DNA from 4 places in the Pseudomonas sp. PDM24 genome. Region 4 is predicted to be linked to each of the others. Evidence: predicted binding sites of a transcription regulator. Region 4 holds the regulator's gene; each other region holds the start of a gene.
The links. The regulator FliA, encoded in region 4, starts transcription of late flagellar genes. The targets are predictions, from matches to a motif close to CTAAAGTTTNNNNNNNNNNNGCCGNTAA.
Positions count from the first base shown of each region.

Region 1 (2,201 bases), 970 kb from region 4:
TGCCAGGTGGCCAGGATCACCAGACCGAACACAATGCGATACCAGGCGAATGTCGCATAGCTGTGGCTGGCAATGAAGATCAGCAGGGCCCGAACGGCGATCATCGCAAAGATGAAGGCGGTGATGAAGCCAATGGCAAATACCGGAAAATCAGCCGGCACGAACAGGCTGCGGTATTTGTAGCCCGAGTACACCGCCGCCCCGACCATGGTTGGCATGGCGAGGAAGAACGAGAATTCGGTGGCCGTTTTGCGCGACAACCCGAACAGCAAACCGCCAATGATCGTCGAGCCGGAACGCGAAGTCCCCGGAATCATCGCCAGACACTGGGCGAAGCCGACTTTGAGAGCGTCTTTCCAGGTAATGTCATCGACGCTTTCAGCATGCACTTCATGCTGACGACGTTCGGCCCACAACATCACGACCCCGCCCACGACCAATGCGGTAGCCACGGTAATCGGGTTAAACAGGTACTCGTGAATCAAGTCGGCGAAAATCACCCCCAACACCACCGCCGGCAGGAAAGCGATCAACAGGTTCGCGGTAAAACGCCGAGCGCTGGGCTGCGTCGGCAAGCCAATGACCACGTCGAAGATCTTGCGGCGAAACTGCCAGACCACCGCCAGGATCGCGCCGAGCTGAATGATGATATTGAAGGCCATGGCCCGCTCGCCGCCGAAATTGAGCAAGTCCGCCACAATAATCTGGTGCCCGGTACTGGAAATGGGCAAGAACTCCGTCAGCCCTTCTACCACGCCTAAAATCAATGCCTGAAAGGCCGTCCAAAGATCCATCAATCCCCCAAGAAACAATGCCCCCAGGCATGCTCCGTTAATAATTTATAAGCGTTAACTGCGATCAACCTTAGCTGAATCCCCGCGCGCACAAGATCCACGCAAAACGGTAAAAATTGCGTGAAAAAAAGACTTGGGCTCAGGTTTTCCCGCGCGGGGCCGAAATCCTATCAGACAAGCCTCGTTTACGCTGCCGCGTAATAGGACCTGAGTCGGATAGGCCCGATCGGCAAAGTGTGATTGGATGCTGGCGATCGTTTATTACAAGAACAAGAAACCGGAGTAACCGCGTTATGAACAGCTTGCGCAGTGTGTCGATCAGCCGACGCTTGTGGCTCATCTTGATCGTGGCCGTGGTGATGCTATTGACGTTGGGCGTGTTGATGCTCAAGCAGATTCACGACGACCTCTATCAGGCCAAGGCCCAAAAGACCCAGCACGTGGTGCAGACCGCCAGCGGGATCCTCACCTACTATCACGGCCTGGAAACTGCCGGCACCCTCACCCGCGATGCCGCGCAAAAACAGGCACTGACCGCCGTGCGCGGTTTGCGCTACGACCAGAACGATTATTTCTGGATCAACGACCTGACGCCCGTCATGGTCATGCACCCGACCAATCCGAAACTTGAAGGTCAGAATCTCTCGACGATCCGCGACCCCGACGGTTTCGCGCTGTTCAACGAGATGGTCGCCATCGCCAAGGCCAAGGGTGCCGGCATGGTCGATTACCGCTGGCCGAAACCGGGCGCCAGCGCGCCGGTGGAAAAAACCTCCTACGTGAAACTGTTCGAGCCCTGGGGTTGGGTGATCGGTTCGGGTGTGTACATCGATGACATGCAGGCCGAATTTCATGCCCAAGTCTGGAAGGCCTCTTTTGTGGGTCTGGTGATTGCGCTGATCATGGCCCTGCTGGTGATCATGATTGCCCGCAGCATCGTGCGTCCGCTCCAGGAAACCGTGAACGCCATGGCCAACATTGCCAGCGGTGAAAGCGACCTGACCCGCAGCCTCGATACCCACGGTCAGGACGAAGTCACGCAACTGGCCCGGCACTTCAACGCCTTCACCGCGAAACTGCGCCTGGTGATCAGTCAGCTGCAAGTGTCCGCTGGTGCGCTGGGCCAATCTTCCAATGAACTGGGCAATGATGCCGCGCAAGCCCAGCAGCGCAGCCAACAGCAATCCCAACAAATGGAACTGGTGGCGACCGCGATCAACGAAGTGACCTACGGCGTGCAGGATGTGGCCAAAAACGCCGAACACGCGGCCAGTGAAATGCGCAATGCCGAGTCTCAAGCGCAACAGGGCCAGGTCAATATCGACGGCAGCCTGCAGCAGATCGACAAGCTGTCGTCGACCATCGATCAAGCCGTTGAAGTGATTCGTACGCTGGCCGCCGAAAGCA
Region 1 is NZ_JAHUWR010000001.1:1,142,260-1,144,460, reverse strand. Features, by position in the region: gene KW837_RS05265 (undecaprenyl-diphosphate phosphatase) at 1-794, opposite strand, end outside; gene KW837_RS05260 (methyl-accepting chemotaxis protein) at 1,088-2,201, shown strand, end outside.
Region 1: KW837_RS05260 (methyl-accepting chemotaxis protein) is a predicted target of FliA. The motif match lies at 933-960, and genes of this name have one in related genera.

Region 2 (2,201 bases), on a different contig from region 4:
GACCACTCTGTCACCCTCGCGGGCTTGTTGGTCGGCGGCGACGGCCGCTTCGGACGCTTCCTCGGCATTGCGCGCGACTTCTTGCACCGTGGCGGTCATTTCATGCATGGCGGTGGCCACCTGATCGGTCTCGACCTTCTGGCTGTTGACCCCGGCGCTGGTCTGCTCGGTGACGGCGGACAGCTCTTCAGCGGCGCTGGCGATCTGGGTCACGCCATCGCTGATGCCACCGATCAGTTCTCGCAGGCCCAGGGTCATGCTTTGCATGGCGCGCTGTAGCTGACCCAGTTCGTCCTGACGTTCTGAAATGAGATTGTGAGTCAGGTCGCCCGCGGCAACACGTTCGGCCACTTTGAGGGTCTGGCTCAGGGGAATGACGATCTGGCGAGTGATGGCCCAGGCCGCGAACAAACCAAAGGCTGACGCCAGGACGGTGGCCAACAGCAGCAGGTTTTTTGCATGTGCCGCATCGGTGTCACGCACGACGGTTTGCGAGACGGTGAGCTTTTTGCTGACGTCGAACAGAATGTCGCCTTGCGCGCTCATGCGTTTGAGGGCGGCAGCGCTGGCGACCTGGGAGTCGCGGAATTGGCTGACCGCCGCGCGATAGGCTTTGAGCGAGTCGGTCGCTTGTTGCAGGTTGGCGATGTGTTGTTCCGGCAGTTGAGACGGCAGGCTTTCGAGGTTTTTCAGAGCATTGCCGATGGCGTCCAGCGCTGGCTGCTCGGCTTCGGGCTTGCCGCTGTAGGTGTAACCGCGGACCTGGAAACGCGCTTGCTGGATCAGCTTGCTCAGGTCGATCACGCTGTTGAACTGGGCGACACTGTCGCCTTGCAGCAGGGATTTTTCGACTTCAGCGACCCGGGCCACGGCGTTATCGGCAGTGGCGCCCAATTTGCTGCGAGCATCTTCGCGGGTGGCGGTAGCCTGAGTCATATCAGCGAAGGCGCGTTTGTACTCGCTGACGGCGGCAAGCTGTTGATCGACCATTGCCACGTCGGCAGGCTGTTCGACCAGCGTACGGGCGGTTTTCAGGCCGGTATCGAGTTGACCGATCAGCTCGTTGACGGCGCCCGGGCCTTGTTCGCCACGGCGCATGTCGTAATCCAGACGGGCGAGACGCAGGTCTTTGGTCAGCTCATTGAGGCTGGAAATAAACCCAAGCGTATCGCCACGGCTGATCACACCGCTCAGGCCGGTCCAGCCGGTAAAGGTGATCAACAAGGTCAGAAGCAGCACCAGACCGAAGCCGACACCCAGTTTGCGATTGACGCTTACATTTCCCAGTTTCTCGGCCAGCCATCGGTACATGCTGCTACTCCCTCGGACCATTAATTGGTTTTATGGGAGCTGTATCGGCAGGCGAGCGGCGTTCTGTAGGCGCGGCGCAATGTTCGGGCGGCGAGGGTTTTGCCCTAATGTTAAGAAATTTGAGCGACGAAGATCCTGTAGGAGCGAGGCTTGCCCGCGAAGAATGCACCGCGGTTTTTCAGGCATGACGCGTCATCGTTCTTCGCGGGCAAGCCTCGCTCCTACAGGTTGCCCCGTCGCCACAGGTGTGATGTTTGACGTTAAAACAGCCGCGAGAGCAGCGCGGTAACGGCAGTTTCAACCCGCAGGATGCGGTCACCAAGTTGCACCGGTTGCAGGCCAGCCTTGCCCAGCAAGTCGATTTCGTAGGGAATCCAGCCGCCTTCGGGGCCGATAGCCAGGGTCACTGGCTCGTCCAGGCCGCGAGGGCAGGGTGGGTAGTTACCGGGATGACCGACCAGGCCGAGGGTGCCTTCGGTAATGGCCGGCAGACGGTCTTCGACAAAGGGCTTGAAACGCTTCTCGATGACGACCTCTGGCAGCACGCTGTCGCGGGCTTGTTCAAGACCCAGGATCAATTGCTCGCGAATCGCCTCGGGCTCCAGGAACGGGGTTTGCCAGAAACTCTTCTCGACGCGATAGCTGTTCACCAGCACGATGCGCGGCACACCCATGGCGGCCACGGTCTGAAACACTCGGCGGAGCATTTTCGGTCGCGGCAAAGCCAGCACCAAAGTCAGAGGCAGCTTGGCCGGTGGCGGCTGGTCGAGGGTGACGCGCAACTCGGCTTCATCGGCGTCCAGGCGCAGCAACTCGGCTGAGCCCATCAAGCCGCCGATACGCCCGACCCGCAGGCTGTCGCCAACCACCGAGCGGTGGACTTCCTGCAT
Region 2 is NZ_JAHUWR010000004.1:204,367-206,567, forward strand. Features, by position in the region: gene KW837_RS15535 (methyl-accepting chemotaxis protein) at 1-1,311, opposite strand, end outside; gene KW837_RS15540 (16S rRNA (uracil(1498)-N(3))-methyltransferase) at 1,572-2,201, opposite strand, start outside.
Region 2: KW837_RS15535 (methyl-accepting chemotaxis protein) is a predicted target of FliA. The motif match lies at 1,353-1,380, and genes of this name have one in related genera.

Region 3 (2,201 bases), on a different contig from region 4:
TGAATGCCGACGCTCCAGGTCACCGCGCGGATTTCGGTTTTCGGCATGCTCGCCACCACCGACCACGGCCCGCCTTCGAACGGCACGGCAACACTGTAAAAATCTTGCGACGTGTCGCTCCAGAAGTCGCCTTTGCCCGGTGTCTTGGCCAGACCGACAATGCTCGGAACCGCCTGATCCAGCGCCTGTACACCGGCAATCGGCACCAGCCATTTGCCTTGTTCATCCAGCAACGCCAGGGAGCCGGTCTGGCCGATGCGGAAGCGTTTGAGGTTGGCGAACTGCGCGTTCTGCGCGTCGGTGTAATCGAATCCTACGTACAGCACGGCAATGATCTTACCGCTGCTGTCGCGTACGGGGGTGTACTGCGACATGTAGAAGCGTTCGAAAAGCAACGCTCGCCCCACATAACTCTGCCCCGCCATCAAACGGGCGTAAGCCGGGTTCGCGTGGTCGAGCAGCGTGCCAATGGCACGGCTGCCGTCTTGTTTGGTGACATTCGTGCTGACCCGAATGAACTCCTCACCACTGCGCACGAATACGGTCGCGACGCCTGCGGTCATCTGCTTGAACTCGTCGACTTCCGCAAAGTTGTTGTTCAACACTTCACTGCCCAAGTGCAGGCCCGGGGTCTGCACGCCCGCCACGGTCACCGGCTCATCCGGATGCACGCTCAAACCGGCGCTGAAGCGCTTCTCGAACAGGCCGGCCAGACGCTGGGTGCTTTCACGCAAAGTGCCGTGAAAGGTGCTCAACTGATCGGCAAGCAAGCGGGCCTCACTGGCCAGATGCTCTTCGCGGGTGGCGAGGTTCGCGGTGTCCAGCGAGCGCAGGGCGAACACGGTACTGCCACTGATGACAATCGCCAGAATCACGGCAAGCGCAAGACCCAGCTGTGAGGCAATCCGAGCACGAGGTTGAGACATGACAGCTCCTGACCCAGTGGCCGGATCATTCTGATCCCTTCGCACACTCGGCAAAATTTCTGATGGTGGGGAAAACATGGAACCTGCACGAAGGTCCTATCAGCAGATTTTCGGCGGCAAAGCTGAATACTTGAGTAATTAACGGGGATATGGCTCAAGGCCGCCATTGCGGCGGCTCCATCGATTCAGCCCAGACGTTCGACATCCGGTAATTCCATGGCCCGGACCTCGCCTTGCAGGAAATCGCTGAGGCGACGCAAACGTTCGCCGCCGGGGCGGGTTTTCGGCCAGACCAGGTAATAATTCTCACCACTGGCAACGGCCGTCGGCCACGGCAAACTCAGACGTCCCTGCGCAACATCCTCCGCCACCATCAGCAAATCGCCCATGGACACGCCGTAACCCCGGGCAGCGGCGATCATGCCCAGCTCCAGCGTGTCGAAGACCTGCCCGCCCTTGAGCGAGACTTGATCGGTCAGGCCCATACGCTCCAGCCAGTTGCGCCAGTCACGGCGGTCCGGCGTCGGGTGCAGCAACTCGGTACTGGCCAGGCGCGCAACGTCCCACGGTTGATCCTTCAGAAGATTCGGCGCGCCCACCGGAATCAGCTCTTCGGGGAACAGGAAAGTCGCCTCCCAGTCCGGAGGAAAATGCCCGTTGCTGAGGATGACGGCGCAGTCGAAGGGTTCATGGTTGAAGTCCACCGTATCGATGTCCATCCAGGCGCTGGTCAATTGCACCTCGTTCCCCGGTCGCAGGTGTCGAAAACGACTGAGCCGCGCCAACAGCCAGCGCATGGTCAGGGTCGATGGGGCTTTCATGCGCAAGATGTCGTCTTCGGCACGCAAGGTATTGCAGGCCCGCTCGAGGGCGGTGAAGCCTTCGCGAATGCCGGGCAGGATCAGCCGCGCCGATTCGGTCAGTTGCAGGTTGCGCCCGCTGCGATGAAACAGCCGACAGGCGAAATGCTCTTCGAGCGTACGAATGTGCCGACTGACCGCACTTTGCGTGATCGACAGTTCTTCGGCGGCGCGGGTAAACGAGCTATGCCGCGCCGCCGCTTCGAATGCTCGAAGGGCATACAAGGGGGGAAGACGACGAGACATCAAAAAAGCTCCTATAGCGCGATAGCACCAACTTATCAGAAACTCCCCAGCATGAGTTTTAATCATGCCACCCATCCTTTTTATCCCTTTGTGAAAACCCCGCAGAGCGCCGAGAATCGACGCTTCCTGTTCTCTCTGACAATCGAGCGTGATGATCATGCAGCATCCA
Region 3 is NZ_JAHUWR010000002.1:445,437-447,637, forward strand. Features, by position in the region: gene KW837_RS09935 (methyl-accepting chemotaxis protein) at 1-926, opposite strand, end outside; gene KW837_RS09940 (LysR substrate-binding domain-containing protein) at 1,112-2,032, opposite strand; gene KW837_RS09945 (NorM family multidrug efflux MATE transporter) at 2,190-2,201, shown strand, end outside.
Region 3: KW837_RS09935 (methyl-accepting chemotaxis protein) is a predicted target of FliA. The motif match lies at 1,034-1,061, and genes of this name have one in related genera.

Region 4 (2,201 bases):
TCCGCATCGTCCCGGCGGCGTCCGGCACCCAGAGCATGGTTCATTTGAGCCCGGCCCAGCATGCCGGCCTGATCCAGGCTTTCAGCGACATCGGCGACAACCTCGACGTATTGGTGATCGACACCGCTGCGGGTATTGGTGACTCGGTAGTCAGTTTCGTTCGCGCAGCGCAAGAAGTCTTGCTGGTGGTGTGCGATGAGCCGACCTCGATTACCGACGCCTACGCGCTGATCAAATTGCTGAATCGCGACTACGGCATGAACCGCTTCCGCGTCCTGGCCAACATGGCGCAGAGCCCGCAGGAAGGCCGCAATCTGTTCGCCAAGTTGACCAAGGTCACGGATCGTTTCCTCGACGTCGCCTTACAGTACGTTGGTGCCGTGCCTTACGACGAAAGCGTGCGCAAGGCCGTGCAGAAGCAGCGTGCTGTCTACGAAGCCTTCCCGCGTTCCAAGTGCGCCCTGGCGTTCAAGGCCATTGCGCAGAAGGTCGATACCTGGCCACTGCCGGCCAACCCGCGTGGGCACCTGGAGTTTTTCGTCGAGCGCCTCGTGCAACAGACCGCAGGACCCGTCCTATGACAGCCAGTGGCTACAACCTCTACAAGAAGTCGGCACGTGACGCGCAGTACGAGCTGATCGAGCGTTACGCGCCACTGGTCAAACGCATTGCCTACCACTTGCTGGCGCGTCTGCCGGCCAGTGTCCAGGTCGAAGACCTGATCCAGGCCGGGATGATCGGCCTGCTTGAAGTATCAACCAAATACGACGCCAGCAAAGGCGCGAGCTTCGAGACGTACGCGGGCATTCGAATCCGCGGCGCGATGCTCGATGAAGTGCGCAAGGGGGACTGGGCGCCACGTTCGGTTCACCGCAATACCCGCATGGTCAGCGACGCAATTCGCTCGATTGAAGCTAAAACCGGCCGTGACGCTAAAGATCACGAAGTTGCGGCCGAACTCCAATTGAGTCTCGACGATTATTACGGGATTTTGAACGACACCCTCGGTAGCCGGTTATTCAGTTTCGACGATCTGTTGCAGGACGGCGAACACGAAGGGCTGCACGAGGATGGCGCCAGTGCTCATCTCGAGCCGTCGCGCGATCTGGAAGATGAACGCTTCCAGGCGGCGCTGGCGGACGCGATTGCCAATTTGCCGGAGCGTGAGCGACTGGTGTTGGCGCTGTACTACGACGAAGAGTTGAATCTCAAGGAAATCGGTGAGGTCCTGGGGGTCAGCGAATCGCGGGTCAGCCAGTTACACAGCCAGTGCGCGGCCCGTTTGCGGGGGCGTTTGGGGGAGTGGCGAGCGCGCTGACAGGCAGTGTGGGGACACTGCGAACGAGGTGGGTACGGCATTTTGCTGCATCGGCCACGGCCCGTTGTAATCCATACAACTGTTGAGTGTTACGCCGAATTGATTGAACGGCGCGTTCAGGTGCTGCGCGCGTTTTAAGACTGCTTGGAGGTCGAATTGGACAAGAATATGAAAATCCTCATCGTTGATGACTTCTCAACGATGCGGCGGATCATAAAAAACCTGTTGCGTGACCTTGGGTTCACCAACACGGTCGAGGCGGATGACGGTATTACCGCGATTCCGGTCCTCAACAGCGGGAGCATCGACTTTCTGGTAACGGACTGGAACATGCCCGGCATGACCGGTATTGATCTGCTGCGCCACGTGCGTGCCGATGAAAAACTCAAACACCTGCCGGTGTTGATGGTCACGGCCGAAGCCAAGCGCGAGCAAATCATCGAAGCCGCTCAGGCGGGCGTGAACGGCTATGTGGTCAAGCCATTCACGGCTCAAGCGTTGAAAGACAAGATTGAAAAGATCTTCGAACGCATCGGTTGATGTGCAAAGCCAGTCCGTCACGGGGGAGCTATGGAGCATAACGAATCTTCACAGGGCGATTTTGAGTCGACCCTGAAAAAACACGCGGTCGAACTGGTCGAAAGCCTTGAAAAAGGCAGGTTCGGCGACGCTGTGCAACTGATCCATGAGCTCAACCAGACCCGTGACCGCGGCCTGTATCAGGAAGTGGGCAAGCTCACTCGCGAGCTGCATAGCGCGATCGTCAATTTCCAGATTGACCCGCACATGCCGCAAGCCGAGGAAGTGTCTCAGATCACGGATGCCACCGAGCGCCTGGGGTATGTGGTCAAGCTGACCGAGGCCGCGGCCAACCGCACCATGG
Region 4 is NZ_JAHUWR010000001.1:167,284-169,484, forward strand. Features, by position in the region: gene fleN (flagellar synthesis regulator FleN) at 1-581, shown strand, start outside; gene fliA (RNA polymerase sigma factor FliA) at 578-1,318, shown strand; gene KW837_RS00780 (chemotaxis response regulator CheY) at 1,487-1,858, shown strand; gene KW837_RS00785 (protein phosphatase CheZ) at 1,889-2,201, shown strand, end outside.